Regions from separate parts of the Lacticaseibacillus sp. 30 genome, predicted to be linked through region 1. Evidence: predicted binding sites of a transcription regulator. Region 1 holds the regulator's gene; the other holds the start of a gene.
The links. The regulator HrcA, encoded in region 1, represses chaperone genes, less so after heat shock. The targets are predictions, from matches to a motif close to TTAGCACTCNNNNNNNNNGAGTGCTAA.
Positions count from the first base shown of each region.

Region 2: the regulator HrcA is predicted to act here: its motif matches at 12,712-12,738, upstream of ACWPAB_RS05595 (Hsp20/alpha crystallin family protein).

Region 1 covers NZ_JBSOQX010000003.1:170,907-186,965, forward strand. The annotation lists gene infB (translation initiation factor IF-2) at 1-527, shown strand, start outside; gene rbfA (30S ribosome-binding factor RbfA) at 588-941, shown strand; gene ACWPAB_RS03480 (TerC family protein) at 1,405-2,196, shown strand; gene truB (tRNA pseudouridine(55) synthase TruB) at 2,208-3,113, shown strand; gene ribF (riboflavin biosynthesis protein RibF) at 3,120-4,067, shown strand; gene hemW (radical SAM family heme chaperone HemW) at 4,069-5,214, shown strand; gene hrcA (heat-inducible transcriptional repressor HrcA) at 5,377-6,423, shown strand; gene grpE (nucleotide exchange factor GrpE) at 6,600-7,190, shown strand; gene dnaK (molecular chaperone DnaK) at 7,220-9,094, shown strand; gene dnaJ (molecular chaperone DnaJ) at 9,207-10,370, shown strand; gene ACWPAB_RS03520 (hypothetical protein) at 10,354-10,587, opposite strand; gene ACWPAB_RS03525 (ATP-binding cassette domain-containing protein) at 10,791-12,392, opposite strand; gene ACWPAB_RS03530 (helix-turn-helix domain-containing protein) at 12,484-13,392, shown strand; gene lepA (translation elongation factor 4) at 13,549-15,387, shown strand; gene ACWPAB_RS03540 (hypothetical protein) at 15,480-15,713, opposite strand; gene ACWPAB_RS03545 (ASCH domain-containing protein) at 15,719-16,059, opposite strand, start outside.
Region 2 covers NZ_JBSOQX010000006.1:20,757-36,815, forward strand. The annotation lists gene ACWPAB_RS05535 (beta-glucosidase family protein) at 227-2,614, opposite strand; gene ACWPAB_RS05540 (SDR family oxidoreductase) at 3,325-3,975, opposite strand; gene ACWPAB_RS05545 (hypothetical protein) at 4,205-5,035, shown strand; gene ACWPAB_RS05550 (hypothetical protein) at 5,028-6,089, shown strand; gene thiD (bifunctional hydroxymethylpyrimidine kinase/phosphomethylpyrimidine kinase) at 6,263-7,084, shown strand; gene ACWPAB_RS05560 (hypothetical protein) at 7,156-7,788, opposite strand; gene ACWPAB_RS05565 (HdeD family acid-resistance protein) at 8,022-8,546, opposite strand; gene ACWPAB_RS05570 (hypothetical protein) at 8,624-8,803, opposite strand; gene ACWPAB_RS05575 (NAD(P)H-dependent oxidoreductase) at 8,800-9,468, opposite strand; gene ACWPAB_RS05580 (alpha/beta hydrolase) at 9,471-10,256, opposite strand; gene mutY (A/G-specific adenine glycosylase) at 10,467-11,570, opposite strand; gene ACWPAB_RS05590 (hypothetical protein) at 11,900-12,133, shown strand; gene ACWPAB_RS05595 (Hsp20/alpha crystallin family protein) at 12,127-12,603, opposite strand; gene ACWPAB_RS05600 (hypothetical protein) at 13,351-13,494, opposite strand; gene ACWPAB_RS05605 (AAA family ATPase) at 13,593-16,059, opposite strand, start outside.

The DNA of each region.
Region 1 (16,059 bases):
AGGGTGTTCGGGTGAATATTATTCATCAGGCCGTTGGCGCGATTAACGAAAGTGACGTTACCCTTGCAGCTGCAAGTAACGCGATCATCATTGGCTTTAACGTTCGCCCAACTGCGCTGGCAAAAGCCCAAGCAGAACAAGACGATGTTGATATTCGGTTGCATAGTGTCATTTACAAGGCGATCGAAGAAGTCGAAGCTGCGATGAAGGGGATGCTGGAACCAACCTATGAAGAAAAGGTGATCGGAACAGTGACTGTTCGCGAAACAATTCCGGTTTCTAAGGTTGGTACCGTTGTCGGTGGTTATGTCGATTCCGGCTATATTACCCGCGACGCTGGTGTCCGTCTCGTTCGCGATGGCATCGTCAAGTACGAAGGTAAACTCGGCTCCCTGCGTCGCTTTAAAGACGATGTCAAGGAAGTCCGTCAAGGCTTTGAACTTGGCCTGACCATTGAGAACTACAACGACATTAAAGTCGATGATCAAATTGAAGCCTTCACAATGGAACAGGTTCCAGTGAAGTAACTAACCCAAACGTATCTCAGGATTTAATGATACCGACTGTTTTGAAGGAGGTAGGCAGATATGAAACATCGTATCGGTCGAGTTGAGACTCAGATCCAACGTGAAGTTGACGATATCTTGTTGAAAGATGTCAACGATCCGCGGGTTAAAGGCGTGACGATTACCGGAGTCAAACTGACCGGTGATCTGCAACATGCCACCATTTTCTACAGCATTCTCGATGATGCGCCTGACAAAGTCGAAGCAGCCCAAACCGGTCTGGACAAGGCCAGTGGACTCATTCGCCGCGAAGTCGGGCAGCGTATCCGGTTATTTAAAGTTCCGGAAATCGAGTTTGCCCAAGACAAATCCGTTCAATACGGCGCACGCATTGATCAACTGATCAATGAAGTACGACGGAAGAATCTTGAATAAGCACCACTTAAAAGAAGGATCTGACTGCTGCTAGTGGTCAGGTCTTTTTTTATAATCGATAACTGATACTGTGTCAGCAATAGGAGGATTGTGTATCCGGTTTGAATTTTGAAATCGAATGCGGAGAGCCGGCGGAGCGGCGATGGGCTCAGTGGTGACATTGGTCTTAGCGGAGTGGTTTTCTCCGCTTAGACCAAGGCCGAGTTCCAAGACCGCGGTTTTTGCAGGCTTGAAGTCGTGCCCACCACTCTATCTTCGCGGTCGCCACCCCGAATCGCCGCGGAGCCGGCTCGTAGCTGCGGTGTTCAAGGAGCCTTACAGAGACAGTCCAAAGTCGCGGTGCAAAAATAGATTTGTGGTTCTTACCTCATATCCCCTAGACAATCTTTTGAATCTAAACCGTAATAGAACCATCAATTCAAACCTTCAGACTTTACCGCCCAACAGCTTTAGGTTTTCAAGCTTGCACGGTATAATAATAATCATTGAGAAAGGAAGGATCACGATCAAGTTACTAGGTGCCTTATACGGACCATTCTTCTCAGCGCATAATTGGCAACTGGCATTTTCTGTTAGCGGCCTCGTGACCATTTTCAGCTTGATCTTGCTAGAATGCATGCTATCAGTCGACAACGCTGTCGTGCTCGCTGCACAAACCGAGCAGCTCAAGGTCGAATCAGAACGAAAAAAAGCTCTGATGTACGGTATGGGTGGTGCATACATATTCCGCTTCATTGCTATCGGACTAGGTACTTACTTATTGCAATTCTGGCCGATCAAAGCGATTGGTGCGGCGTATCTTGTCTGGATGAGTGCGAGTTATTTTTATGAAGTGCGCCATCCAAAAAATCAGAGAGGGACGCATGGGAAACGACCTCACGGGCTTTGGGGGACAGTCATTCAAATTGAGAGTCTCGATATCGTATTTTCGGTTGATTCAATTTTGGCGGCCTTGGCAGTGTCCAGCAATCCGGTGATTGTTTTGATTGGCGGTTGTCTCGGTATCTTTGCTATGCGGCTGGTGGCGCAGGTCATCACCACCTTTATTGATCGTGTTCCGGAACTTGAAACCGCAGCTTATATTCTTGTAGGTCTCATTGCCATTAAGTTAGGTCTCAGTCTGCCAATGATTGATGTGAAAACGCCAGACTGGCTTTTTTCGGTCCTAGTGGTGCTTGTTTTCATCTGGGCCGGCTGGCGACATGTCGAGCATGAAAAACATCATCATAGTATGTATAAAAAATCAAAACCATGAAAGGAACTGCTATGAACGGGATTTTGCCGTTATATAAACCCACTGGCATGACCAGTGCTGATGCGGTGTATCATGCCCGCAAGATTCTTGGTATCAAAAAAATTGGCCATTCCGGCACCCTTGATCCTAATGTGGACGGCGTGCTGCCGCTGGCGATTGGTGCAGGCACTAAAGCGGTGCCGCAATTAATGGCCAGTGGGAAAGTCTACACCGGAGAAATCACGTTAGGTTTTGCGACGACAACCGAGGATTTGGATGGGGAAGTTGTTGATAAAACGCCTTTAACGCAGCCGTTTACAGCTGATCAGTTGGATGCTGCATTGACTGCGTGGACAGGAAACATCACACAGATTCCGCCGATGTTTTCGGCGGTCAAAGTCAACGGTCGCCGGCTTTACGAATATGCGCGCGCCGGTGAAACTGTGAAGCGGCCAGGACGACAGGCCACGGTGTCACAGTTTACACGTACCGATGAACCGGTTTTTTCAGCCACTGATGGCACCCAGCGGTTTCGGTTTGAGGTCCATGTTTCTAAAGGAACTTACATTAGAACACTAGCAGTGGATGTTGGCAAAACGCTGGGAGTTGCTGCGGTGATGAGTCAATTGACGCGAGTAAAAAGCGGCGGGTTTACGTTGAAGCAGGCGGTTAGCATTGAGCAATTGAAGGCTCATGCCGCGGCAGGTACTTTAGCCGATGTGATTCAACCGATTGATATTGCTTTTGCCGATCTGCCTCAAGTTGATTTGACCGTAGAACAATTTGAGGCAATCAGTCATGGCCGCTTTTTATCGCTCGATCAGCAGACTCCGCGCGTTCGTCTGCATTTTGCAGGCGTTCTTAAGGCTATCTATCGCCGAGAAGACGATCAGTATCGGCCAGATTTAATGTTTTTAGCTAATGAAAAGAATGTGTGAAAATTTATGAAAACAATTGATATTCAGCCGCCATTGCAGGTGTCCGCGGCCCCGCCACAGCCCATCGTCTTGACCTTGGGCTTCTTTGACGGCGTCCATCGCGGCCATCAAGCGGTGATTAAAACCGGCAAGAAGATCGCTTTAGCAAAAAAGATACCGTTGGCGGTGATGACGTTCAATATTCATCCAGCCGTCGTTTATCGTGGGGTTTCCGAAACCGATATTCGGTATTTATCCACTCGTGAAGAGAAAATCAAAATTATGCAGTCACTGGGCGTGGACTATTTGTATGTGGTTCACTTTACCCCAGACTTCGCTGCGCTGACGCCGCAAGCTTTTGTCGATCAGTATTTGGTCGGTCTGAAGGCGGATACGGTAGTTGCAGGTTTTGACTATACTTATGGCAAGCGGGATGTTGCATCTATGGCTTTATTGCCAAAATATGCTCGTGGCCGGTTTGATGTCATCAGCGTGCCCGAACTCGCTGAGGATGGTCAAAAGGTCAGTTCAACCCGAATCCGGCATGCACTTGATTCCAGTGATATTGATACGGCCAATGATTTTCTGGGTTATACCTATACAACTGCTGGTAAGGTGGTTCATGGTGAGGCGCGTGGCCGTTTGCTTGGCTTCCCAACAATCAATTTGGAGACACTTGGCCAACAGCGATTACCAGGCATTGGTATTTATGCAGTGAAGGTCAAAGTTGGCACCACTTGGTATTTAGGCATGGCCTCCATTGGCCGTAATGTCACGTTTGGCGACGATCGAGACGTGACACTTGAGATTAATTTACTTGATTTTGATCAAATGATTTATGGCGAAAACGTTCAAGTTCGCTGGTATCACTATTTACGCGGTGAAGTGAAATTTGCTGGTGCTGATGCCCTGATTGATCAATTGAAAAAAGATGAAACTGCCGTCCGAGACTATTTTGCCGCAAAGAAGGGTTAATATGGCAGGTGCTTATCTTCATATACCATTTTGTGAACATATTTGTTACTACTGCGATTTCAACAAAGTTTTCATCGAAGGCCAGCCAGTTGATGATTATGTGGCCATGCTGCTAAAAGAAATGCGGATGGTGATGGCCGAACATCCTGAAGAAAAAATTCAGACGGTTTATGTCGGTGGTGGCACGCCCAGCACGCTGACACCGACACAATTGGCTACATTGTGTCAGGGTATTCACGATATCCTACATTTTGATCAAGGGGAGTTTACTTTTGAAGCCAACCCCAATGACTTGCTCACGACCGAAAAGTTGCAAGTGCTACATGATTATGATGTCAACCGTTTGTCGATTGGCGTGCAATCGTTTAATGATGATGTATTACGCCGAATTGGCCGGATACATCGAGCAAAAGATGTTTACACTGCCATTGCTAACGCCCGTCAAGTCGGGTTTGATAATATTTCGATTGATTTGATTTTTCGACTACCTGATCAAAGCCGCGATGACTTTCTGACCAGTTTGCAAAAGGCGTTGGCACTGGATCTGCCGCATTACTCAACGTATTCCCTAATTTTGGAACGTAAAACGATCTTCTATAATCTGATGCGACAGGGCAAGTTGCGCTTGCCGACCCAAGACGTCGAGGCCGATATGTATCAAGATGCGATCGATCTCATGGAAGCACATGGCCGACATCAATATGAAATTAGTAATTTTGCAAAAGACGGGTACCAGTGTGAGCATAACTTGCTTTATTGGCGTAATGACAAGTACTTTGGCTTCGGTGCTGGTGCGTTTGGGTATCTTGGTCGTGATCGCTACCACAACTATGGTCCTATTAAGCAGTATTTAACACCATTACATGCTGACCACTTGCCGGTCCTTGAACATCATTTGGTGCCACAGTCAGAACAGATCGAAGAAGAAATGTTTCTAGGCTTGCGGACGATGCAGGGGGTCAGTGAAGCGCGGTTTTATGATCGCTACCACATGACAGTTGACGCCATTTATGGTGAAACTGTGCCGGAACTGGTCAGTCAAGGTTTGGTTGTGCGCCAAGATGGCTACATTCGCCTGACCAACAAAGGCAAGTTCCTTGGCAACGAAGTTTTTCAACGTTTCTTGATTGATGAGCCGCTTGTTTAAGTGCTAAAAGAAACGGCTGTGTTGTTAAAATGCACTTGCCATAATTTTCACTAGAAACGTTCACAATCTAGCAATCGTACCTTGACTTTGCTAACCTCGCTTGGTATATTATTCATTGTATTAGCACTCATATAAAACGAGTGCTAAAGGTGAGGTGAGAAAATGTTGACGAAACGGCAATTGCTCGTCTTAAAAGAGATCATCCGGTTGTTTACTGAAAGTGGCCAGCCGGTGGGCTCAAAGACGTTAATGCAAGAGCTGCCGGTTCACGTCAGTTCTGCGACGATCCGCAACGACATGGCAGCGCTGGAAGATGCCGGTCTGATCACCAAGACCCATAGCAGTTCAGGTCGAGTTCCTTCGACACAAGGCTATCGCTACTATCTTGATCATCTTGTTGAACCCGTGCGCGTCTCTCGCCATGATTTGGCAACGATCAAGCAGGAGCTTGGCCAGCGTTACAGCAAAATGGACGAAATTGTGGCACAAAGCGCGCAGATTCTATCAAATCTGACGAGCTACACCGCCATTAGTCTCGGTCCGGAAGTCAACAATATTAAGCTCACTGGGTTCCGACTCGTACCACTAGGTAACCATCAAGTCATGGCCATTTTGGTCACGAATAATGGTAATGTCGAAAATCAGGTGTTCACCGTCCCGCCGTCCATTTCTTCCGATGAACTTGAAAAAGCCATCAGAATTGTGAATGATCAGCTGGTCGGGTTGCCATTGGTTCAGGTAGCACAGCGGCTGAGGACGGATGTCCCGTCCATGCTAATGCAGTATTTGACCAGCCCAGACGGCTTCCTTGATATTTTTGGCAATGTCTTAAAGTCAGCTGCCTCTGAACGTTTTTATGTTGGTGGGCGGTTGAACTTGATGGATTACCTTGGCGATTCGGATATTCACGAGCTGAAAAAGATCATGTCGTTGATCGATGCGGATCACGGCGATCTGACTGAGTTGCTGGGCGGCCCGATCCGCCAAACACCGGTTCAAGTGCGACTGGGTCCAGAGTTAAAACCTATTGATCTAGCGAACCTCAGCTTGATCACTGCTAGTTATGATGTTGGTGGTCACGGTACCGGTATGATCGCCCTCTTGGGACCGACGCAAATGCCGTACTCCAAGATGATCGGCTTGCTCGACGTTTTTCGCGAAGAGCTAGCTAAACGGTTGACAGACTACTATGCCAACTTTGATCAATAATCATGTTAGCAAATAGCATCAGTTGGTGTTTTTAAGCCAACTGATGCGTTTAAAGAATAGCGTGAACTGACACGTTCAGAAATCGGCGCACAAATGCAATGGTCTTTTTTGGGCATTGTGCATGTGTTTCTTATGGACAGGCTTTTACGTCAGGAAACGCGTTAAAGGAGGATACCATGGCAGAACAAAAAGCAAAGCATGCAGCAAACGCCGCAAAGAAAGCTGAAAAGTCTGCTGATACGAAAGAGACTTCGTTAAAAGAAGATATTTTACAAGAAAGTATCGCGGATCTTAACGAACAACTTTCGAACAGTAAACATGACGGCGAGCAGTTGAAGCAAGAACGCGACGACTTTGAAGATAAATACCTGCGTGCCGCTGCAGAAATTCAAAATATGAATGCTCGCTTCGAGAAAGAGCAGCAAAAGCTGTTGAAATATGATGGGCAAAAGTTGGCTAAAGCCATTTTGCCAGTTGTTGATAATCTCGAACGGGCGCTTGCAACCGAGGCCAAAGATGACAGTGCAGTTTCCCTGAAGAAGGGTGTTCAAATGGTTTACGATCATCTGGAACGCGCTTTGAAGGAAAACGGTATCACTGCCATTGATGGTGCCGGGGACAAGTTCGATCCCAATACCCAGCAAGCCGTTCAAACGGTCGCGGCGGATGATCAACATCCAGCTGACACAGTCGCGCAGGTATTGCAAAAGGGGTATTACCTCAAGGATCGCGTGTTGCGTCCTGCTATGGTTGTCGTTGCAAAATAATTAATCTGAAAATAAAGAAGGTATAAACTATGAGTAAAGTTATTGGTATTGATTTAGGGACTACCAACTCAGCTGTTGCGGTTCTGGAAGGCAATCAGCCAAAAATTATCACCAACCCTGAAGGCAATCGGACCACGCCATCTGTTGTTGCATTTAAAGATGGTGAAATCCAAGTCGGTGAAGTGGCCAAGCGCCAAGCGATCACTAACCCAGACACGATTGTTTCCATTAAGCGCCATATGGGTGAAGCTAACTACAAAGTCAAGGTTGGCGATAAGGAATACACCCCTCAGGAAATTTCTGCGATGATTTTGCAATACATCAAGAAGTTCTCTGAAGATTATCTTGGCGAACCAGTTAAGGACGCCGTTATCACCGTACCGGCTTACTTTAATGATAGCCAACGGCAGGCCACCAAGGATGCCGGCAAGATTGCTGGTTTGAATGTTCAGCGGATTATCAACGAACCAACCGCTTCTGCCTTGGCTTATGGCTTGGACAAAGGCGACAAGGACGAAAAGATTCTGGTTTATGACCTTGGCGGTGGGACATTTGATGTTTCCATTCTGCAATTAGGCGACGGGGTCTTTGAAGTGCTGTCGACCAATGGTGATACCCATTTGGGCGGTGATGATTTTGATAACAAGATCATCGACTGGCTAGTTGCTGAATTTAAGAAAGACAACAACATTGATTTGTCCAAGGATAAAATGGCGATGCAACGGCTGAAGGATGCCGCTGAAAAGGCTAAGAAGGATCTGTCCGGGGTTACCCAGACACAGATCAGCTTGCCATTTATCTCTGCTGGCCCTAATGGCCCGTTGCATTTGGAACGCACCTTGACGCGGGCACAGTTTGACGAAATGACCGCTGACCTGGTTGCCAAGACCAAGATCCCAGTCGAAAATGCTTTGAAGGATGCCAAGTTGACCAACGCTGACATCGACAAGGTTATTTTAAATGGTGGTTCAACTCGGACACCAGCAGTTCAGGAAGCAGTTAAACAGTGGACTGGCAAGGACCCAGACCACAGCATTAACCCAGACGAAGCGGTTGCGCTTGGTGCTGCCATTCAAGGCGGGGTCATCTCTGGTGATGTCAAGGATGTTGTGCTGTTGGATGTAACGCCGCTGTCTCTTGGGATTGAAACCATGGGCGGTGTCTTCACCAAACTGATTGATCGTAATACCACAATTCCAACCTCAAAGAGTCAAGTCTTCTCTACTGCAGCAGATAGTCAACCAGCCGTTGATATCCACGTACTTCAAGGGGAACGGCCAATGGCAGCTGACGATAAGACACTTGGTCGCTTCGAGTTGACGGATATTCCGCCAGCACCACGTGGCGTACCTCAGATCGAAGTTAAATTCGATATTGATAAGAACGGCATTGTTCAGGTTTCTGCGAAGGATCTTGGCACCGGCAAGTCGCAAAACATCACCATCAAGAGTTCTAGCGGTTTGTCCGATGAAGAAATTGAACGGATGAAGAAGGAAGCCGAAGAAAACGCCGATGCCGACGAAAAGCGTAAAGAAGAAGTCGACTTAAAGAATGACGTCGATCAGCTGCTCTTCCAAACCGATAAGACATTGAAAGATGTTGACGGTAAGGTACCTGAAGAAGACATCAAGAAGGTCAAGGATGCTCAGGAAGCCTTGAAGAAGGCTCAACAAGAAAACAACTTGGACGACATGAAGCAAAAACGGGATGACTTGAACAAACTGGTTCAGGATATGACCGTGAAGTTGTACGAAAATGCCCAGAAGAATCAGCAGGCGCAAGGCGGCCCAGCCAGCGGTGCAGCAACTGATGCAGGCGCAGCTCAAGGCAGCGATGATAAAAAGTCTGACGATGACACCATTAATGGTGACTACAAGGATGTTTCCGACGACGATAAGAAGTAACATGTTGTATCATGAGCAAGAAGCCGAAGCCGCGGCGCGGTTTTGGCTTTTTGTTTGAATTATGCTATGCTGAACAGGCATTTTCAGTCATGATCTGAATCGAGGAGGAACTATGGCGGATCAGAAAGATTATTATGAGACACTCGGTGTAAGCCGAGATGCCGATGATGACACCATTCGTAAAGCGTTCCGCAAGCTTTCGAAGAAATACCATCCGGATCTCAACCATGCACCAGGGGCTGAGCAGAAGTTCAAAGACATTAATGAAGCCTATCAGGTTTTGTCTGATCCCCAAAAACGGGCGGCCTATGACCAGTATGGTTCTGCTGACGGTCCGCAAGGGTTTGGCGGCGCTGGTGCTGGTCAAGGCGGATTTAGTGACTTTGGCGGCGGACAAGGCGGTTTTGGCGGATTTGACGATATCTTCAGTCAATTCTTTGGCGGTGCCGGCGGTGGTGCGCAAGCTAATCCATCCGCACCGCGCCAAGGGGCCGATTTGCAATACCGCATGGATCTAACGTTTGAGGAAGCTATTTTTGGTAAAGACACCAAAATTTCCTATGATCGTGAAGCCGTTTGTCACACCTGCAATGGCAGCGGCGCTAAACCTGGTACCAGTCCAGTGACCTGTCATAAGTGTCACGGTAGTGGGTATATTCAGGTTCAACGCAACACCGCATTTGGCGCGATGATGACGCGGCAGGTCTGCGATGTTTGCGGCGGCACAGGTCAGGAAATCAAGGAAAAGTGCCCGACTTGTCATGGCACTGGCCACGAACAGGAACGTCACACCATCGATGTGAAAGTACCGGCTGGTGTTGAAGATGGCCAGCAAATGCGACTACAGCAGGCTGGTGAAGCTGGAACCAACGGCGGCCCTTATGGTGATCTCTATATTGTTTTCCGAGTCGCACCAAGCAAAAAGTATCAACGTGACGGTTCAGAAATCTATCTGACCATTCCGTTGAGTTTTGCTCAGGCAGCTTTAGGTGACGAGATCAAAGTCGACACCGTTCATGGTGCAGTTGAATTGAAAATTCCTGCTGGCACCCAAAGCCAGACGAAGTTCAGACTTCGCGGCAAAGGGGCACCACGCTTACGAGGCAATGGTACTGGTGATCAGATTGTCACCGTTGAAGTGCAGACGCCAAAGCATTTGAATGAGAAGCAAAAGTCAGCCTTAATGCAGTTCGCAGCCGCTAGTGGCGAGGATGTCACCCCGCACAATGGCACGCTGTTCGATCGGGTTAAGGAAGCTTTTAAAGGCGGTAAGTAAGCAAATAGGGTGCGGTGCTAGGCAAAGACTTTCTTGCCGTGCCAAACTCCGCAATCTCCGGCCAGATGGGGTGGCGACGCGAAGCTAGAGCGGTGACGGCGCTTCGAGCCCAAAAACCGGTCTCGAAGTCGCCTAACAACATCAGCGACAAAGCCCGGTCGCTGTGTTGTTTGCACGGCTGAGCCCCATCTGGCCTACGATTGCTCCGCCTTGGCACTGGGATCTTTAAATCCCAATAAAAATTATCCATGAGAAAAAGGCTAACAATTCCGCTTTGGAAATTGTTGGCCTTTTTGCTGGTTGTGAATAATATCCCAATTTTACAGTGTAACGGGAGAAAAGAAAAATCCGGTAAGGAGTTGGAAACCGACATCCTTTACAGGAACTAATCTTAGATTATTTGGTGGAGACAAGCCATCATCACAGTTTGATGATCCGATCCACTTGTTTAGCGATTTGTGAATGCAGATGATGTGTGATCATGATCAAAGTGATATTTGGCAATGTGACGAGCAGTTGCTCAATTTTGATGGCCGTGGGTTCGTCCAAGGCAGCTGTGATTTCATCTGTGATAACCAAACGCCGGTTGCGAATCAAGCCGCGGGCTAAAACCAGTCGTTGTTTTTGACCGCCAGAAATATTGCTACCATTCTGACTGAGGATGGTCTCCAGGCCGTGTGGCTGATTTGCGACGAAGGTCGTTAACTGACACAGCGTTAAGACTTGATTGAGCTGGCGATCAGTAAAAGGATCGCCTAATGTGATATTGAACCGGATGCTTGCATTAAAAAGGTATGGTGATTGATCAATGTAAGTAATTTGATTGCGTAAAGAACCACCATCAATCTCGGGATAAGGCATCTGATCCCAATAAATACCGCCGTGAGTTGGCTGCAACAAACCGGTCAATAGTTTGACTAAGGTCGTTTTACCACGACCAGAGGCACCGACAACGGCTATTTTTGTTAATGCGGAAATAGTGAGATTAAGTTGCCGGAGGATTGGTTCACGGCAATTGCCATAAGTAAAATCAAGCTGCTTGATCTTCAAAGCGTGCGCTAGTGGCCCGATCTTTTGTCCAGTACTCGGTAAGGTAATTGCAGCCGCCCCAAACTTTTTAAAAATCGGCTTGACTGACTTGAGGGTCGTTAAGGAGAAGCTCAGCAACGTTAAGCCACTGAAGGTTGAACCGCCAAGACTGTAAATTGTTACGACGGCACCAACTGCCAGTTGGTGTTGGTAAGCCAATAGACCTGCCTGGATCAAAAGCGCCAGTTGGCTTGCCAAATTGACTAGGTTAATGAGAAATTGCGTGAACATGTCAAATTGCATATAGTGAAGATTTGCCTGACCGGTTTCATCAGAAGCGTGAGTGATTCGGTTTATCAGCAACGTTTGGCGATTAGCCATCAACAAGGTGTCGAATCCTGCCAAAACATCGCTGATTTTCTTGTTCAACCGCTCGTTTTGATGGCTAAATTCGGCAGCGGCCCGGGCCAGTCGTTTGCGATAGAGCAGCGGTACTATCAACAGGGCAGTAGCTGCCAATGTAACAGTCGGTAAAAAACTAATTTGATAATTCACCAAGACGATCGCACTAAGCAGAACCTGCCAGATAGCTTGAATCATGTAAGAAAAATATCGCAGTCCCTGCTGATTGATCGTGTTCATATCGTTGGTGAGCCACGAAGTATAAACGGCATCCGTGCGACGATGATAAGTCAGATAGGACATTTTAGCGATATTGGCGACGAGTTGACGGCGAATATTGTTGTTGAGATGGCGCTGGAGGACGAATTGGTCAATATTGGTCAACGTTGCTAAGGCAAGCTGGGTGATTGTCACCATAACCAGCAAAAGTGCCGCCTCAATAAACATGGTGCGATGAAAATGCGTGAGTGCTGTCATCGCATTCCCGCTCAATATGGCTGTCGCAGTTAAGGCACTGGTCATCAATCCGTATAGGCCAATATAGGTCACCAGCCGCCATTTAAGCCGTAATAATTCCTGAAAAAATGTCATCGGGATCACCTCTTAATGAATAAGGTACCGAGGATGACATGTGTCGGTGCTATAATTTCAGTATGCTAAAAAGTTGAGGCGGTGATGTCATATGCAGTATGGTGCGACTTTTCGAAGTTTGCGACGCAGTAAAGGATTAACGCTAAAACAAGTGGCGGATGACGTTAATTCTATTTCGTTGATCTCACAGTTTGAGCATGATCAGCTGCATATTTCGACTGAGCGGTTTATTCATTTGCTAGACCGCATTGCTGTCAGTTTTGATGAGTTCCAAGTAATCCGAACCGGCACCGCCAAGTCGGTCTCTGAACAGCAAATTGAAGCTTACTTGAACCTTATTCGCTACAGCTATGATCGACTGTCGCATCCTTATGATCATGAGGCCATTGACCAGCGCTTAACCATGCTTGAGCGTCAAAATGAAAAACGTTACAGTCTTCAACTGGATCATTTTTTGCAAATTCGCCATGGCTATGCGCATTTCGGACATCCCCCGTACTTGTCAGGGATTGCCTATTATTTACAAAATGTTGATCAATGGGGGTTGCATGAAATGCGCTTGTTTAAGCAAAGTGCGCGGCTTTTTCCTTTGGCAGTCAACCGTCAATTCATCGACAATGTTAAACGCAAGTCGGCTCTTTTGGCCGCCATTCCGGGTTATCAACGCGAGCTGTTTTATGTCTATTTCACCGCTACCACAGCCTACATTACCCAAACACATTTTGCAGAGGCAGCTCAATGTCTAAACTTGGCTCAAAGAGAAGCGAAAAAAGCTGAGTTAGCTGACATCTCAATTTTCCTGCCATTTATGGCGGGCTGGCTTAAGTTGTTCGAAGGTGCAGAATCTGAAGCAGCTACCTTATTTGACCAAACGCTGACGCTTTATCATCAGCTTGGGATGAAGCACCACGAAACTGTTTGGCAAGATGTTCGCCGAAGCGAGATAGCCCACTATAAGGCAAACGAGCCGTCCGATTTCTTTGTCTTCGATGGCATTTGAGTGTCATGCCAACATTATTCGGCTGAGAAGGCTGCTTATGGTTCCGATTTCTATCTTGGCTTGTTCACGCGCTACTGCCGTTTCTACCGAGCAGCGTCAAGCTCTGCTATAATAGAACTCATATCACATTCGCTTAGAAAGTAGGCACTACTAAACATGAATCAAGAAGAAATGCTGGACCGCCAAAAGCATATCCGCAATTTTTCGATCATCGCCCACATTGATCACGGGAAGTCGACCCTTGCTGATCGTATTTTGGAGTTGACCGATACCATTGCCAAACGTGATATGCAGGCGCAGGTGCTAGACGATATGGCACTTGAACGTGAACGTGGCATTACCATTAAACTAAATGCGGTTGAACTGCATTACAAAGCTAAAAATGGCGAAACTTATATTTTTCATCTAATTGACACACCGGGACATGTTGACTTCAGCTATGAAGTCAGCCGCAGTCTGGCGGCCTGTGAAGGGGCCTTGCTGGTCGTGGATGCCACCCAAGGCGTCGAAGCCCAGACATTAGCCAACGTCTATTTAGCGATCGATGATGACCTTGAAATCATCCCGGTCATTAACAAGGTTGATTTACCGAGTGCCCAGCCAGATGTCGTTAAAGAGGAAATTGAAGAGATGATCGGGCTGGATGCCTCCGATGCTATTTTGGCCAGTGGTAAAACCGGCCTAGGCGTGCCTGAAATTCTTGAGCGGATTGTGACCGATGTGCCAGCACCATCTGGCGATTTGAATGCGCCATTACAAGCACTGATTTTTGACTCGGTTTATGACGATTACCGTGGCGTTGTGCTTGATGTGCGCGTCAAGGAAGGCCAAGTTAAAGTCGGCGACACCATTCAGCTGATGAGCAATGGCAAGCAATTTCAAGTGACCGAAGTCGGCGTGATGTCGCCTAAAGCGGTCAAACGTGATTTTCTGATGGTCGGAGATGTTGGCTATATCACAGCCGCGATCAAAACCATTCAGGATACTCGTGTGGGTGATACGGTGACCTTAGCGGATCGGCCAGCAGAAAAGCCGCTGAAAGGCTATCGCAAAATCACGCCAATGGTGTATTCAGGCCTTTTCCCAGTTGATAATGCCAAGTTTAACGATTTGCGCGAGGCGCTCGAAAAGCTGCAGTTGAACGATGCGGCTTTGGAATTTGAACCAGAAACTTCGCAGGCGCTTGGTTTTGGCTTCCGATGCGGGTTCTTAGGTTTGCTGCATATGGATGTCGTCCAAGAGCGACTAGAACGCGATTACGACCTTGACTTGATCATGACCGCGCCAAGTGTGGATTATGAAATCATCATGACCGATGGCACTGAAAAAACGATCGACAACCCAGCTGACATGCCAGAAGTTAGCGAAATCAAAGAAATTCGCGAACCGTATGTCAAAGCCTCAATCATGGTGCCTAATGATTATGTCGGGCCAGTCATGGAGTTATCGCAACGTAAGCGCGGCGAGTTTGTGACGATGGATTATTTAGACAAGTATCGGGTGAATGTGATTTACAACTTGCCGCTTTCAGAAATCATTTACGACTTCTTCGATGATCTCAAGAGCAGCACGAAGGGATACGCCAGTCTGGACTATGAAATCACCGGCTATCGCCAAAGTGATCTGGTTAAGATGGACATCTTGCTCAATGGCGATCCTGTCGATGCGCTCAGTACCATCGTGCACAAGGACTTTGCTTACGAACGCGGCAAGGCCATTGTTGCGCGTCTGAAAACCACGATACCGCGTCAACAGTTTGAAATTCCGATTCAGGCTGCGATTGGCAATAAAGTCATTGCCAGAAGCACTGTGAAGGCTTACCGTAAAAACGTTCTTGCAAAATGTTATGGCGGCGACATCACGCGGAAACGGAAGCTTTTAGAGAAGCAAAAGGCTGGTAAGAAGCGAATGAAATCAGTGGGGTCTGTGGAAGTTCCACAAGAAGCGTTTATGAGTATTCTGAAGATGAATGATGAAGAAAGCCAAGGTAAATAGGCAGTTCTGTTTTCATAGAAACAAAGACCTTGGTGATTTGCCCACATCTTCTTCAAAACAAGCAAAAAGCAGGCCGTTGTGACCTGCTTTTTTTATGCCTTGTGTTGGTGGTCATCTTCATGTTCATCAACGAGTGTTTTTGCTTTGTGGGCTAACTTTCGCTCCGGTTTAAAGAGCTGATAGGCGCCATAGGAAACTAGGCCGCCGATAGCAGTGATGCTGAAAACGAGTAAGTAGAGTGTGGCATCAAGTGTGGGATGGGGGATGTCATCGAGCTTTTGCGTGACTTTCTTTTCTGTGATCGCTGTACGATGCTTGAGATTCATTGCTTTCACCTCGTTTGAACGACTGGGTACACAGTATGAAATTCCTCGACCACGACCATGGATGATTCTGGATCAAATTGAATGCCATTCGCTTGATATTCCTGACTGAAAAAGGCTTGATGGACTTCACGCCAACTAGCTAAGGATTGATCGTCTTCTCCTTCGCGTTTAGCAATATCGGCAGTCACTTTCATAAATGGCGTTACAAAAACATTGTCCGTGAAAGTCAAGGCAACAGGCTTATCCGCCCGATTCAAGATAATATTATAGACGCCGGCGTTGGGTAGCGGATCCTGTTCAATAGTATACAGCTCAAAGCCGCTTGAAGTTGCGGTTTTCTTGCCGG
Region 2 (16,059 bases), on a different contig from region 1:
TGCGCGGTTTGCATCTCACTGCAAACCGCTATCCGAAAAAGCCGCCGAAAAAGTTATTAAGTTGTGTTTGCCGTACTAAGTTCATGGTCAACACTCCTTTAAACACGCGTTCGCAGTCGCATAAATCACGTCTGCTGACACGCTATCTGTTTGGTACGAGAATCAGCATACCGAATCCAATCGTCATTCGTCAAGAAAAATTTTTAATGATTTTACAATACATCTGTTATCTAAAAATCATTTTCACATACTGATGATTGGCCGCAGCTACGAGTCGATCAACCATGCTTAACTTTAATGCACCGCTGGCCTGTTGCGCCAAGCGAATGAGTGGCGTGTCCAATACGATTGCCTGCTGGAACTTCGCCTCGGGTCCTTGCTTGTCGATATAATCTTTAGTTCGAATTTTGACCGTGATCCACGCCACTAGCCGCAGCAACAATGAGTGTTTCTTCATTTCTCGCGGTGTATTGAGTCGAGTGAATTCGCCTGGTACAAATTCATGTGGTGCCGGTACTTTCTGGTCTGTCAACTGTTCAAAATCTTGAACACTAGGTTTCCCGGAAAGCGTTGTATACCAATTTGGAATCGTTGCAAAGTTATTAAAAGTTTCCCCTGTGAAGCTAACTGGTAAGACAGCATCAATATTAGTGACACTGGTACCAACAGCAATCGCCTTTTGAGCTTCAGGCAAGACCCATGTTTGTGTCTGTTCACGCCACTCCTTAAAGGCTTGTGCCTTCAGCTCGAGAGCAACATTAACGGTTTGTCCAGCTTTGACAAAAACCTTTTTGAATGCCTTTAATGATTTTTCCGGTCGTAATGGTCGTGGTTGTTGTTCTTGAACATAGACCTGGACCACTTCCGCACCATCAACCTGTCCAGTGTTGGTCACTTGCAGGCTAATGGTCAGTGGCTGATCATCGGTTACGTGATCACTTGAGAGCCGAATGTTTTTCAAGGCAAACGATGTGTAGCTCAAACCAAAACCAAATGGAAAGGCGACTGGCACTTTTGCTTTGTCGTAATAACGGTAGCCAATATATGTGCTTTCAACATACGGCACCGACCGAGGGTTTTTATCATAGACATCCGCTGAGGGCACGTCTTGGTATTTTAGCGGATAACTTTCAGCCAGCTTGCCGCTTGGATTGACAGCACCTGTCAAAACGTTGGCAGCTGCGGCCCCGATACGTTCACCGCCAAGTGACAGGTTAACGACAGCTTTGACTTGATCCACCCACGGAAGCTCAACCGGTGCACCGGCTACTAACAGGACAATCACGTTTGGATTAACTGCGGTCACTGCCTGCAATAAATCGTTTTGAACTTTTGGTAAAGCCATATTTTGGCGATCAAAGCCCTCCGACTCATAATTGTCGGGTAGCCCAGCAACAAAAACGACTTTGTCATGGTTGCGTGCCAAGGCTAATGCCTCGGCAGTCGCCTGCGAATCATCCTGATCGTCAAGTCGATAGCCAGCCGCATAATCAAATGACACCTTTTTTTGCTTAAGGCCATCCAAAACTGAAACGATCTCGGAAGCATTAATATGCGAAGACCCTGCCCCTTGGAAGCGTGTAGCTTTAGCCAGCTCACCAATGACCGCGACTGTATCAGTAGCCTGTAATGGTAACAAGGCGGCCTCATTTTTCAGCAGAACAATCGCACTTTCCGCAATTTTTTGCGCCAATTGTCCATTTGCTTGCAGTAATTGCTCTCGCGATCCCTGAAATTTGGGCCGTTGTTTGCGGGCAATTTCGGCAATCTTAGTCACCGCTCGATCTAAGCTGGCCAATTTCAGTGTGCCTTGTTGATAAGCCTGCAGCGCCTCACCATCAAATAAATGATCGTCGCCTGGCATTTCTAAATCCGTACCGGCATTAAGCGCCGCAACCTTATCATTCAACGCTCCCCAATCCGTGATCACTGCCCCGCCAAACCCAAATTGTTGCCGCAACACTTGGGTCATCAAATACAGATTATCACTTGCATAGGTGCCATTAATTTTGTTGTAGGAACACATGACCGCTTCTGGGTGGCTTTCTGTGACAGCAATACGAAAAGCCTCAAGATAGATTTCATGCAAGGCGGTCGGATCCACCAGCGAATCAGATGAAAGCCGGTCATTTTCCTGATTATTCGCTGCAAAATGTTTGAGACATGCAGCAATCCCTTGCGACTGGATACCATTAATCCACGCAGCGCCAAGTTTTCCGGCCAAGAATGGATCTTCACTAAAATACTCAAAGTTCCGACCGCAAAGTGGATTGCGTTTCATATTAACGCCGGGACCAAGTACCATATCGACGCCTAAACTTTGCGCTTCTAATCCAATCGCCTTACCCATTGCTTGAATGAGATCAGGATCCCACGCAGCTGCGCTAGCACTAGCTGTTGGAAAACTGGTACTAGGAACACTATCATTGATTCCGAGATGATCCGCTGCCAGTGCCTGATACCGCAGCCCATGGGGACCATCACTCATCCGAAAACTTGGTATACCTTTATCGGCAAGATGCTCAGAGGTCCAGAAATCTTTTCCAGAAGTTAGTTTCACTTTTTCTTCAGCTGTGATCTTCGCCAGATGAAAGTTAGATACTACCACCCCCATCAAAATTACCTCTTTTCCGGCAAAATTTTTGCCATGTTTTTTTGGAACACTTATTATACCTTAAGATAACGATATTAACGCTTAAAACGGTCGCAATTCATTCATTTAAGTTTCGCCCGAGAAATCAAGGCTTCAATCACAACAGCTTTTGTCAATTTATATAAACATATTTTCAACTAATTGACATTTTGACCATTTAAAATTCAATAACATTTGCTCACAATATCAAAAAGTAGCAAAGAACATTAAAAAACCACATTCAAAATTTTTCTTCCAGAACGTCATAAAAAATTCACAATTACAGATTATTCTTTTCTATGTAGCAAGGAAGTTTACCCCCTTCTTACTACTACCCCAACCCAACTTTTTTTCATTTTTACTCCTCCAAAGTAAAAAGAAGTCGGCACCACCCCCAATGGTGTTGACAGGAAACCCCGCGTACCCCCAATACGCGGGTTTTTTTGTGTAGCGCGAAAGCAGGTTTCTGCGAACGCGTGTGCGAGGGCCTGCAAAATTGGCGGAGTTTTGGTTGTTTAGGTTCAATGTCCTTATGTGCAGATTTCTGGGCTAATTTACCCGTTTCAGCGAAAGCAGGCTCGCTTACCATCTTTAATAGTCCACCAAGCAAAAATGGCAAAAGGCAACTTTGATCTTCCTAACATCGCCTCAGGAAGTTGCAAAGTCGCCTTTTTTAATCGCTGCACAAGCATCTAATCCGCATCGCGCACAACGATTCGATCTCGAATTGCTGTTGGATGTTCCAACTGATCCAGAATTGCCAAGGCCATGTTGCCGGTCGTAATGTGGCTTTGTCCATCTTCGCCTACCAGCAATGTATCCTTGCCAGCAACATAACTCGTTGCTGGCCCACTTGGAAAGGCTTCGCTTGGTGAAATACCAATCCAGTTCACATTCGCGTTCATTTGTAAAAACTGATATTCGTAATATTGGTAAAGGGCGCCATCATACCACGGTTGACTTGCGGCACTTTCTGGAAAGTCAAGAATCATGGGGTGATCCGCACCCGGCATCGCCAAGCTAGCACTTCCCAAAATAAAGACAGCCAGTGTATCGCTGTTGCGCAAGAGACTAACTAAGTGCGTGGCAAAGTCCAGATGTAAATAACCACGGCCCGAACCCCACGGCACACTCAAAGCATCTACCACTGCATCAACGCTATCCAAGTCGGCTTCAGTCAATACCAACGGTTCCTTCACCAACGTGGCAACCGTTGCACCAAGCCGATCAGCGGCCTTCTGCGGATCACGCACAACTGCCAGCACCTCATGTCCACGTCGCCGAGCTTCAGCGACAATGGCACTGCCCGCGCGACCAGTAGCACCCAAAACAGCAATTTTCATTTTGCCTACCTCATTTCATATTGAGCGCAGGTCAATCCGCCTACATGCAACTTGCTGGATTGACGAGCGCATTTATAGGAAGCAACGACCTCTCGTTCATATTCTAGCATGTATCCAGCATTTACGGCTGAATCTGCCTTCTGGGCTTGAAAAAGACAAGAAAACTTCCTTATATTGCCAGTTATGCGGTACACTTAAATCATTAGTATAGAATGTGAGAGGATATTAAATGTCAATTGAAGCTAGCCTTACTTATCAAAAGAAATTCTTCAACGATTTTACCGATGCTTGGCATAAAAAGTCACGTTATCGCCTTTATCAGGGACTAGATGCAACCGCAGAAAATCTGCGGCTAGACATCGAAGAAACGCCTGGTTATATTTTGGCTTATGACAAAAACGCACAGGCGGAACTGCATGATTTTCTGCAGATCGGTCTTATTGATTTTCTGCGCCAGCACATCCCCTTTTTTGAAGTTAATGATCAAGGAACCGTCTACTTTGGTAATTGGTACCACCGACGCGAGTTTGGCCATATTAACGTCATCTTGCGAGCAATCACGCAGTCAGCTGACGAACAGCGCCGCATCCTACCACAACTCGAAGCTTTTTCTGACGATCCCGACCATTATCTAGATCGCCAGTTGGATGCGATGCGCAAAGAGGTTTACCGTGACGTTGATTCATTGCACACCCAAATCGACAACTTGGAAGCCGAAAACGCCCCAGAGCGCGGCCAAGCAACCCAAGGCAACAGCGGTTTCCGCGGCTTGTTGAAAAACTTTATTGATCCGAGTGATGATGACCAAGCATCACCTTCACAACCTTCAGGAGATGCCTCGCGACTGAAAGCACAGTTCGACAAGGAAAAGCTTACCGCAGATGATATTTTCGACAAGCGCAAACGCGAACTTGAAGTTTCCGCAGCCATCACGCGCTATGAATTCCAAGCAGTGATGGGGACTTACAGCTCAGTCGCTGAATTTGAAAATATCTTAGCTAACTTGAAGGATGATTTCATGCAGTCATTAAAGCTTGAAGGAGGGCGCACGCATGCTTAATCTTAATGATGCACATTTGGCTGCCCTGATTACAAAACCACTCACCGTTGCTCAGGCACGCCAACAAATTGGCACAGCATATCAGCAAGAAGCCGATCGTTTAGCAAACTCGCCATTATGGGAATCAAATGATGAGGCATTGACCGCCTTATTGGCAAGCTACACGAATCTCTTGGGCAATAAATTATATCAGGCATTGCAAAACTTGACGTCAATCCCTACCCCATTTTTGCAGACATTGTGGCTGCAGGATACAACGGCAGATGCTCACCACAGCGAAATTGCGGTGATTCAGACGACGCAGGACGACAACAACACATTGTTAACAATTGTGGATCCCTTGAGTGACGATGCCAAATTAAAAGCGGTCAACCTACCGACACTTTTGCAGATCACCGCTGCTGACAGCAATGCCATGACCTACGATGCCGAAACCGTTAAGGCACTGTCTGCCTTAGCCAAAGCGCTCAATCAAGGCGGCTATCGCTTCACCACTGTTGATGAAACTGTCTTGCAACCCGTTAACGGACTAAGTTTCAAGACACGGTTTGATAACCTCAAACCACTCGTTGCAAAAAAGGCAGTCATCAAAGCCGGCGACTTTAGCATTGGTACGTCATTAGATCAGGATGCAAAAGTACTTGGGTATCAAGTCCTAGACGAAGATGGCCACGACTGGCAAGATCTTGGCTCTGAAGAAGTCAAAAATGACCGCTTTGAGTGGGCATCAACTACTGTGCCGCAAGAATTGGTCAATCACCGTCTCAAGCTCATTATTCGTGTTTCGGCAGGCAGTAATTCACCAGCATTGGATGAATTATTCGTCATTGCATCCAACAACGCTATCCTCATGCGACAAGGTGCCAAAGCTGGCGTTTACGAATTGCCACTACCAAATCAAAAGATCTTTACAGTGATGATCAATCCGGCTAATAATATGGTTTATCTGAAGTATCCTGATCCAGAAACGCAGATCATCGAACTTAACCATCAGTATCCATTTATCGGCGAATGGCTTAAAGCTGTCTTGCCGCAAAAACGGGCGTTTAATTAGTAACAGTATTGGCAAGTCATGACAGTCTTTTATCAGGAAGAGCGTAAACTGATGCGGTTAGAATCCGGAGCATAAGCGACCTCAAGCGCATTGGCTGAGCTTTGGCCAGTGTGCTTCAGATCCTGATGTGCCGGCTTCTGCACCAGTGAACACGTTTACGAGGAGGGAATCACGTGGCTAATGAGTTTCCACAAGTGATGACAATCGGCGGTACGGACAGTGACGGCAGTGCCGGTGTCCAAGCCGATTTGCATAGTTTCTTCATGCGCGGCGTTTATGGTGCTACCATTTTAACCGCGGCTGTTGCAGGCAATTCTTACGGGATTCAGGATAGTATGGTCATGCCATTACCGTTCATTGATGCCCAGTTCAAGTCACTCGCTGCTGATTTGCATATTCGCGCTGCTAAAACGGGCATGCTTGCCGATCGCGCACTGGTGCAAAATATTATCAAAAACTGGCAGCAATATGATTTCGGTGCCTTAGTTGTCGATCCCGTTATTATCACTAAACACGGCGCGATGTTGCTAGAACAAGACGCTTATGATGCTGTCAAAAATGAACTGATCCCCCTAGCAACGGTGGTCACCCCCAATCATTACGAGGCCGAGCATCTGACCGGTATGAAACTCGACACCGACGCTCAGACTGAAGCGGCCGCACATCAACTACAAGACTCCGGTGCCAAGAACATTGTTTTAAAAGGTGCCCATGATGATCCTACGCAACCAACTGTGCGTGATTTTGTTTTGCTGGAAAGCGGCAAGTCATTCTGGTTAAGTGAACCTTATCATGCAACCGACCGGGTTAACGGCACAGGTGACACGCTTTCCGCCGTCATCACCGCAGAAATTGGCAAAGGCAACTCAGTTGAGGAAGCCATTCGCATTGCTAAGCGTTTCACCAATCAAGCCATTGGTCATCCAATTGCAGTCGGTCATCAGTACGGCCCGATCAATCACTGGGCCAATAAGATTGTCTACCCACAATTCTAATTAAGACAACAAAAGCGATCAGCTCATTTTAAAAAGAGCTGATCGCTTTTTCATGGCGCCATCGATTCAGATTAATTATATGCAACCTGCTCATCGCCAACTTCACCGAAGTTTTCGTCAAGCGGCACCCGGTAAAGTACCGGTACTTCTCCTTGATAGCCTTCCAAATAAACCTCGCGATGACGATCATCAAATTTAGGAACGAGATGGTCGCGGTTGATCACTGTTTGAATACGCGCAATCGCAGGTGCTTCATCCGTCAGTGGTGTTGAATTAAAGCTTTGAATTTCAAACCCTTCTGCCAACTGTTCTAAGTGAAGCTGCTGGGCAATGGCTGGTTCAAAATGCAGCTGTGTCAGTGCAGCCTCAAACTGGTCTTCATGAATAAACAACGGTTGCTTCAACCACAATCGAAAAATGTGGCGCTTACTGATTTTATCGCCCCCTGACCAAACCGCCTGCAATGGATAGGGATGGTAAGCTTTAAAGTTCGGAATATCAATGCCAGCATCTGGTCCTTCGCTGATCCGCTCAGCAATTTGGGTGACCGCTGCTGCCAGTGACGTGAAGGCTTGATCCGTCACCCGATCTGGTGCCACCCCCATCGCTGTGATATAGCTGCGCGTTGTCAACTTCACAAAACTAGGTTCCTCAGACCGCGAATACTCGTCACGTTCAACTTCCCGCCAATCAAACTTGTGCATCATTTTTTCCTCCTTCAACGTGTTCTCCAGCCCAGAAAGGCGACGACTTCAGCCTTAAATCGCGTATAGGCCAGTTTCTAAGCACGCATGTTAAGCGTTGTCAGATCCTTTTGCACAGAGTGTAGCCATCTACTCGGTGGAATACAATTATTCTGCCTATCAGCCAGCAAAAGATCTAGGCAAAGAAAAAAAGCATTCCCCACCTTTTAGATGTCGAATGCTTTTTTTAGTGATTAGGCACGTGGTCGCGTAAAGAGTTGCAAAATGCCCATGACAACGAGTAAGCCACCAAAGAATGAGAAGACCATCATGACAGTTCTGAACGGATTCAAGGCCATAATGAAGCCCATGATAAGCAACACCACACCATAAATGACGGTCGGCCAAACCGAGACGTTCACAAATTGTTGTCGATTTCGAGCACTTAAAATTTTATTGACGCCATAAATCATCAAGACAATGCCCAGCAGCAATGGCCCGAGACTCATCAGTGGCCGAACGATGACCGGCACCATCAGCGCCAATAACAGGTAAAAGCCCCCTGTAAAAAGCGATGTACCGTAAGTGCCTGATGCTTTGCGGGCTGAAAAGCCGTCAATCAGCTTTGGAATTGCCGCAATAATCAAGACTGCAGCTACGATCCAGATAAAGCTGCGATAGACTTGGCGCGGTGCGATTAAAATCCAGGCACCGATTAAAATCATCAGCAAACCGCGCAGCCATGACCAACGTTGAAGACGATCAAACATTGTTTGCATTTTTTAGGCTCCTTTGTTTTGCTAACTTAACCATAGCATACGGTGAGTTATTTCCCCTCCGTCGTCAGACTGAACTTTCACCATTGTTCGTGATTCCAACTGCGGCCATCGATTTCACCTTCAAGACTTTCACGACGTTTTGCCTGCTGGGTGACGAATGCTTGTAGTGCCCTAAAAAAGGCGGCATTTTCATAAGATGTTGCCTGTTTTTCCTGCACTGCAGCAGCGTTCACTAGCCATTGTTCATCTGTTGTCATTCCGACTCGCCTGCCTTTAATTCGTGTAATGTCAAACGTAAGCGATCAATGTCATCCGTCTGCGCTGCTAATTGATCCGCCAACAATTGTGTATCAGCGTTGCCACTCAATCGATCAATAAACCACTGTGCCTGTTCATCTGGTCGGTCAGGATGGTCAAGCGTCAAATATTGCTGATAACGCACCAATAATTGTTGATGCTCAAGATCTGTTTGATTGGCAAATTGGGCAATTGTCAAAGGCGGCAATAACGTCAAGCCGGTTTTAGCCGCCAAGGCCGCGTATGGTGTCAAAAATTGGCTGATGCTAAAACCAACGCTACCGCCAAGCTGATAGGCGGTCGCCGGTTGACTGAATGTCACGACAAAACCAAGTGATTTGCCGTGTAACAATCCACCTCGCGCATCATAAACAAACTGTTTCAGCCAAACGTCTGTCAGCCACTGATGTAAGCTTGCCGGCGCCATATACCAATAAAGTGGAAACTGAAAAATAAGGCGATCAGCAGACGTGATTGCTTGCTGCTCCGCCGTCACATCAAAGGGTAGCCGACTATCTAAATGATGCCACACGACTTGCGACAAAGAAGCGGCACTCGCCTTTAGAAACTGCTGAGTGTCGCTTTTTTCAATTTCAGGATGACTCACAACGACTAATGTTTCCACGATTATCCTTTCAACAAATACTGCGCAAAGAACGCAACGGTACCCTGCCACGCTTCATCAAGATAGCCTTCAGCATGCTGACCGCCCGGAATCGACTGCAAGGTCACAGGTAAGCCAAGCTTTTCAGCGGCATGTGCCAATTGATAGATGCCGCTAATCGGAATAATCTCTTCCTGCGAATTAGCCAGATACAAAGGTCCTGCCTGAGCGGTCAAACGGTCAAACGGTTCAACTTCAGGGAACTTTGTTTCATCTGAATCAACATAATTCAAAATGAACCATTTGTAAAATGGATCATTACGACCACCTTGATCAATTTTCGCACTTGCCGTTTTCACAAAATCGGTTTTCGTATCCGGCTGAGCAACGACTGCTGGATGATCTGCGAACCACTGACGAATGTCGAAGATGCCCGACCAAGAAACTGTCGGTACCCCCTCGGCTAAGCCAACGTCAACTGACAGCGAACCACCGGCACTGGACCCAAAAACGCCAAGTTGCAACCCTTTAGTATGCTCACGCAACCATGAAAAGGCTGCTAAAACGTCATCACGAGCTGCTGGGAAGAAGGCTTCAGGTGCAAGCCGGTAATTAGGAACCGCCACCGTATAACCAAGTGCGGCAAACCTTTCAGCCATCTCACCTTCTTTATTCTTCTCACCGCGAAACCAACCGCCACCGTGAATGTCGAGGATCGCCGCCCCATTTGACTTCTCTGGTTCATAAAAATCAAGCTTCTGTAATGCTGCGTCACCGTAAGCGATATCTCTTGTTACATTAACTGTCAAAACGCTCACCTCTCCAATCAAATTTGCACTCAGTATAACCCGCTCAACGGCGAAATGTAAGCAATTGACTCAGGGCGTGAAGCGGAGCGGTTAGCTCGGCATAGCCGAGCTGTGCCTGTTCGCACGTTTCAGCCAGCGGGTGAGACGGCCCAGTTTCTGAGCTGATGAACATGTTTCAAAATCACTAAGCCACTCACCCAATACCAATTTCTAATTCATCCCCAGCGCTGCATTCAACTTCTTCTGCACCGTCGGCAACGCCAGCTCACTAAAATGATCCGCTTTCACCCACCGTGCTGGTAAAAAGCTGAGATCGCTCGCCGCAGTTTCGACCCCAATCAACGTCAACTGCCATTGCTGATGCGTAAAAGTATGCTTAACCGTTTTCGCGCCAAGATCCGCAAACGTCAGCTGCATCCCTGACGATGCCGCAAACAACGTGCTGACCTCATCTAACTGCGCACTCATCATGGTACTTTCAAGATCTGCCATGTCAACGAGCGGAAACATCCACAAATCAGCCAGCAAGCCAGTACTTGGCCGCTGTTCAAGTAAATAGCCTTTCTCCGAGCGAATGACTAACGCAAAGTAACGATGCAACACCGGCCGTGGCTTTTTCGTTTTAACCGGATAAGCCGAAACCACCCCATCTCGATAACTGGCATCAAAATCTCGCACCGGAGAATGTGCAGGGTCTGGGTGATTCGCCGACATGTAACTTGAGCCAAGATCCATGACGGCCTGATTAAAATCACCAGGTCGATCTTTTGGCATCAGTGGCTGAATCAAGTCAAAAAAGATCTGACGCGTTTGTGGCCGGGCAATATCCGCATCCACTTTAAACAACCGAGCGAAAACTCGAAAAGCGTTACCGTCAATGGCAGGCACAGGTTCCCCGAAACTAATTGACGCAATCGCTCCGGCTGTGTAAGGCCCGATGCCAGACAATGTCTGCAGTGTTTCTGAGGTCTGCGGCCAAACGCCGCCATAATCGGCAACAATCTGCTTGGCTGCCTGTTGCAGACGGCGTGCGCGGGAATAATAACCCAAGCCCTCCCACGCCTTCAGAACCTCTGCTTCTGGCGCCTTCGCTAAGGCTCCCACGGTCGGGAATTGATTCATAAACCGTTCATAATAAGGAATCACCGTCTGCACTTGCGTTTGCTGCAGCATGAGCTCACTAACCATGACATGATAAGGATCATGATCCTCGCGCCACGGCAATTGACGCGCATGTTGATCATACCAATTCAATAAGGCCTTTTGAAAAGCCGCCACTTTTTCCGGCGGCCAGTTCATTAATTTGTTTGTCATCATAACCACTAGCTTACCATGGACTTGAAAATCGGGAAATATTGAACTGCTTTTGTTGGTGAGTGGGAATCCTTGTTTCAAGCTGAAATGCGCGAGCAAGGTCCAGAAGCCTGTGCATAAGGACCTCGAACCTAAACGACCAAAGCCCTGTCATGATATTGTGGCTCGCCGAAGCGCGCAAACTGACCTAGAAACCTGCGCATAAGGAGCTTGAATCTAAATGGCTAAAGCTTAGCCATGATATTGTGGCTCTCTGAAACGCGCGAAAAGGCGCAGGAACCTGCGAACCTAAACGACCAAAGCCCTGTCGTTTAGGTTCGAGGCCGCTTATGTTCCGGTTTCTAACCGAGCCTTTTCGCGCTCTACAAAAAAATCACCCCAACGACCATACGTATCGCTGGGATGACTTTAACGACTCAATGATCACTGCAACTGCGGCAATTCTCATCGATTTTTGTTTGCTTACTCATGGGTTCTGCCCACTAACGGCAGAAGTGCCGCTTCTATTCATGCTTGCAATGCAGTCCGTAAATCTTGGGTCAACTGATGACGAACATTATTGAATTTCAATGTTGTGACCAGACTCCTTAGATTCAGTCAGCTTAGGCATGGTGATATTGAGGACACCATCCTGATAGGCTGCCTTGATGTTGCTTGCATCAACGTTTGGTAGTTGATAGCTCCGACTCATTGTGCCGTAGTTACGTTCGGACATCATGACGTTGCCGTTCTTATCAGCGTGGTCGGTGATATCGTCCTTATGAACGTTAATACTCAGAACACCATCGTGGTAGTTCATCTTGATGTTGTTCTTATCAATCCCAGGTACATCCACATGAACTTCGTAAGCGTCCTTGGTCTCCTTAACATCGGTCAGTAATCCGTTGACGGCCGTGCTGGTGATGGCAGGTGTTGCCCAATCCATCCAGTCAGATACCGGGCCGAAGAACCGGCGTGCCAAGTTGTCAAAGAACGGATCATTCACATTGTTCATCAACTCATTATTACGACGATTCAAAACTTCATTAGCCATAACAGATAGCTTCCTTTCAATATAGAGACATTGGCGATTCGGGAGAAACACATTTGCTCTGAAGCTCTTGTTCCTTCTCCCTCGCTCCACCTATAGTTATACCACAAACTAGCACTTGTGAACGCTAAGTGCTAATAATTTTTGAAAAAAGCTGATTAATCGGCTTCTTTGCATACTCTCACATGCGTTATAGCTTTTAATTTCTTTGTAGACCATTATTAAAAAAGTCTTAGTATTGCGGCAACTGCTCAATAGACACGACTAGTATGCGGCGTCATGGGTAAAAGCGCTAGCTTAATGGCGATAAATACCGTCTTTGCCATCATAGACAGTTACTGTCACTGGGGCGCAAAAGTTGCAGATCTGGCTGTCTCGAAAATGAATATTGGGCTATAGATCTTTGAAAACGCGCAAACTGGCCCAGAAACCTGCACATAAGGACTTCGAACGTAAAAAGACCAAAGCCCTGTCTGATATTGCTGAACTCCGAAACGCGCAAACCGACCCAGAAACCGAAGCATAAGGGCTTCGAACCTACACGACCAAAGCCCTGCCTGATATTGCTGAACTCCGAAACGCGCAAACCGGCCCAGAAACCTACGCATAAGGACCCCGAACCTAAACGACCAAAGCCCTGCCGTTTAGGTTCGGGGCCACTTATGCTTCGGTTTCTAAGCGGGCCGGTTTGCGCTCTGCAAAAAAAAGCCCTGAACAGTTAACTGTTCAGGACCAGCGACTCAACTAACATTAATTTTCGCTTTCAAGGCGTTCTGCTTCTTCGTCAATCGTTTCGAAGCCAGACTTCTTTGACTTCTTTTCGGGATGGTCTTGGCGCTCCTTTTCGACTTTAGCGATCAAAGCTTTTTTCTGTTCTTTGCTCAATGATGCCATGTGATGTCGCCTCTTTTTGGTGTGAGTTCGTAGGATTGACCCTTACAATCTCTGTTATACCACTTTCACGTAGACTTGGCACACTCAATTTAAAAGTGCTAAGCCGAGTGAAGGATCTTTAAGCGACTGCGGCCCGTACCTGCTGGCTCAACTTGCAACTGATCGGGAATATTATCCCGCAGCTCGGTCACATGTGAAATGATGCCGATTAGCCGCGATTCGCCTTCTAATGATTCTAACGCATTCATCGCCACATCAAGACTATTGGCATCAAGGCTGCCGAAGCCTTCATCAACAAACAATGCATCAATATTAATCCCGCCGCTTTCCTGCTGAATCACTTCACCCAAAGCCAGCGCCAAGCTAAGGGCAGCGATGAAGCTTTCACCGCCTGATAGCGTCTGCACAGCTCGTTTCTCACCAACCTGATCATCGTAAACATCAATTTCCAACCCAGAGTGGATCTTCTGCGTCCCCAAGCTGGTATGCAAAACAAATTGATACCGGTTATTGGACAAAACCTGCAGACGGCTATTGGCCACATTCAGAATTTCTTGCAAATAAGCCTGCAAAACGTATCGCTCCAGACTGAGTTTCTTGGGACCATTGCCATTCATCACAGTGGCCAGTGTTTGTAAATCCGCATAGGCTGCAAGCGCCGTTTGATTGGCCGTAAAGATAGTGGCGGCTTGTTTGGCCAATTTTTCAGCAGCATCATGCGCCTGACTAATCTTAATCAAAGCCGTTTGGTCGTTTGTTGCTGTCGTTTCCGCTGCTGTTGCTTCGGCCTCAAGCTGATCAAGCTGTGGCTGTGCTTGGGTACCAATAGTTTTATTGGCGGCATCTAATAACGTTTGTTGCTTGAGCTGTGTATGCTCATAAGTCTGAACCTGTTCGTTCAATAGCGGTAATTGTGATACCCGCAGTTGCAACTCGGCGAACCGTTGCTTGCCATCAGCACCAAAATACTGCGTGACTGCTATCGTAAAGGTTGCTTTTGCTTCCGCCTGTTCCTTGGTCAAAGCAGTCACTTGTGCCGCGGCGTGTTTCTCGTCTGCTTGCAACCCGGCTAATTGCCGATCCAAAGCATTGACCCTTGCCTGCGCCTCCTGAAGTTGAGCCTGATACGTTGTAATGGTTGTCTGCAGGGTTGTAGCTTGAGCAGCGACCGTCGCCAAATCCGTCGCTTCCGCGGGCAGGTTCTTTTGCATGGTCTTCAACGCACTTTGCGCTTCAGCCGCATCAATTCTAGCCGTGTTCAAACTAGCTTCGCATTGCTGAACTTTTGTCGTACCGGTAGTGATGGCCTTGTCACTCTTTTTTAGCGCAACTTGCAAAGCAGCGTGCTCCGTTTGCGCTTCCGTTAACTGGTGCTCGTTAGTTGCCGCCAGTGTTTTCAACGCCGTTAATTGTTGTAAAATACCAGTTTTATCCGCAACGCCTGCAATCAGTTTGGCCTGTTCTTGCCAATGCTCAGTAAAAGCCTGCCTTGCCTGTGCAGTTTTGGCCTTCGCAGTTTTCAGTTGGGTTTCAAGATTCGCCAATTGTGTCTCGACCATAGTTTTTCTTGCGGCAGCCTTTTGCCGTTCCTGATCGGCTTGTTTCAACGCTGCTTCGCTCACCAATGGTTCGTCAACCACAAGCGCCGGATGCGGATGGCTAGTACTGCCGCAAACAGGACATGGGCTGTCAGGCTCGAGCTTAGCAGCCAAATGTGCAATTTGTTGGCGAATCTGAGTCTGCTGAAGCTTGTTCAAATGCGAGGTTGTGGCTGCTACCTGCGTTTCGGCTTGCTCCAGCGTAACTTGGGTTTTTTTGATGGCCATAGACAACTGTGCAACATCAGCTTGAGCTTCCTGATAATTAGCAGCCTGTGGCACTAAGGCAGCCAATAAGTTGCGCTGAGTATTGACCGTGTTTATCAGCTCATCCAAGCCCAAGTTATCCAGACTTGTTTGCTGCTGTGTTTTAACGGTTTGGGCGTCTGTCAACTGCTGTTGTGCGTGCGTCAACGCAAGCTCAGCCTCATTAACAATCGCTGCTTGTTTAATCACCTGTTTATTTTGTTCGGCGATGGCTGTCAACTGTTGCTGAACAGCCTGTAAACTATTCAGTTGTTTCTTTTGGGCCTCAATCTGGTCTGATTTGGCCTGCAAGCGTGCTAAAGCTTGCTTGTCCAGAGAAAATTTCTGTTCGGTCGTCGTTAAAGCTGCTTGCGTTTGTTCAGACTGCACAATTGCCGCTTTAAGATCTTGTCCAGCCTTTTGAACACGTTGAGCAGCATTTTCATGTTGCTGTACCCATGTCAATTGTTCAATTTGTTTTAATTGCTTCTGATGGGTTTGTTTTTGCTCCGCCAGTTTTGCTAAAGCTGTGGCGGCTTGTTCTCGCTCTGTAAAAGCCTGCGCCAATTGTTGCCCCTGTTGCAGTGCCGTTTGTGCTTCCTGATATCGTTGGTGACTTTGCGCCGCGGTCGCTTGTCTTGCTGTCACAACTTTCGCTTGACTCGCCACCGTTGCTCTCATCAATGACAGCTTATCCGCCATCGTAGCATGCTCGTCAGGA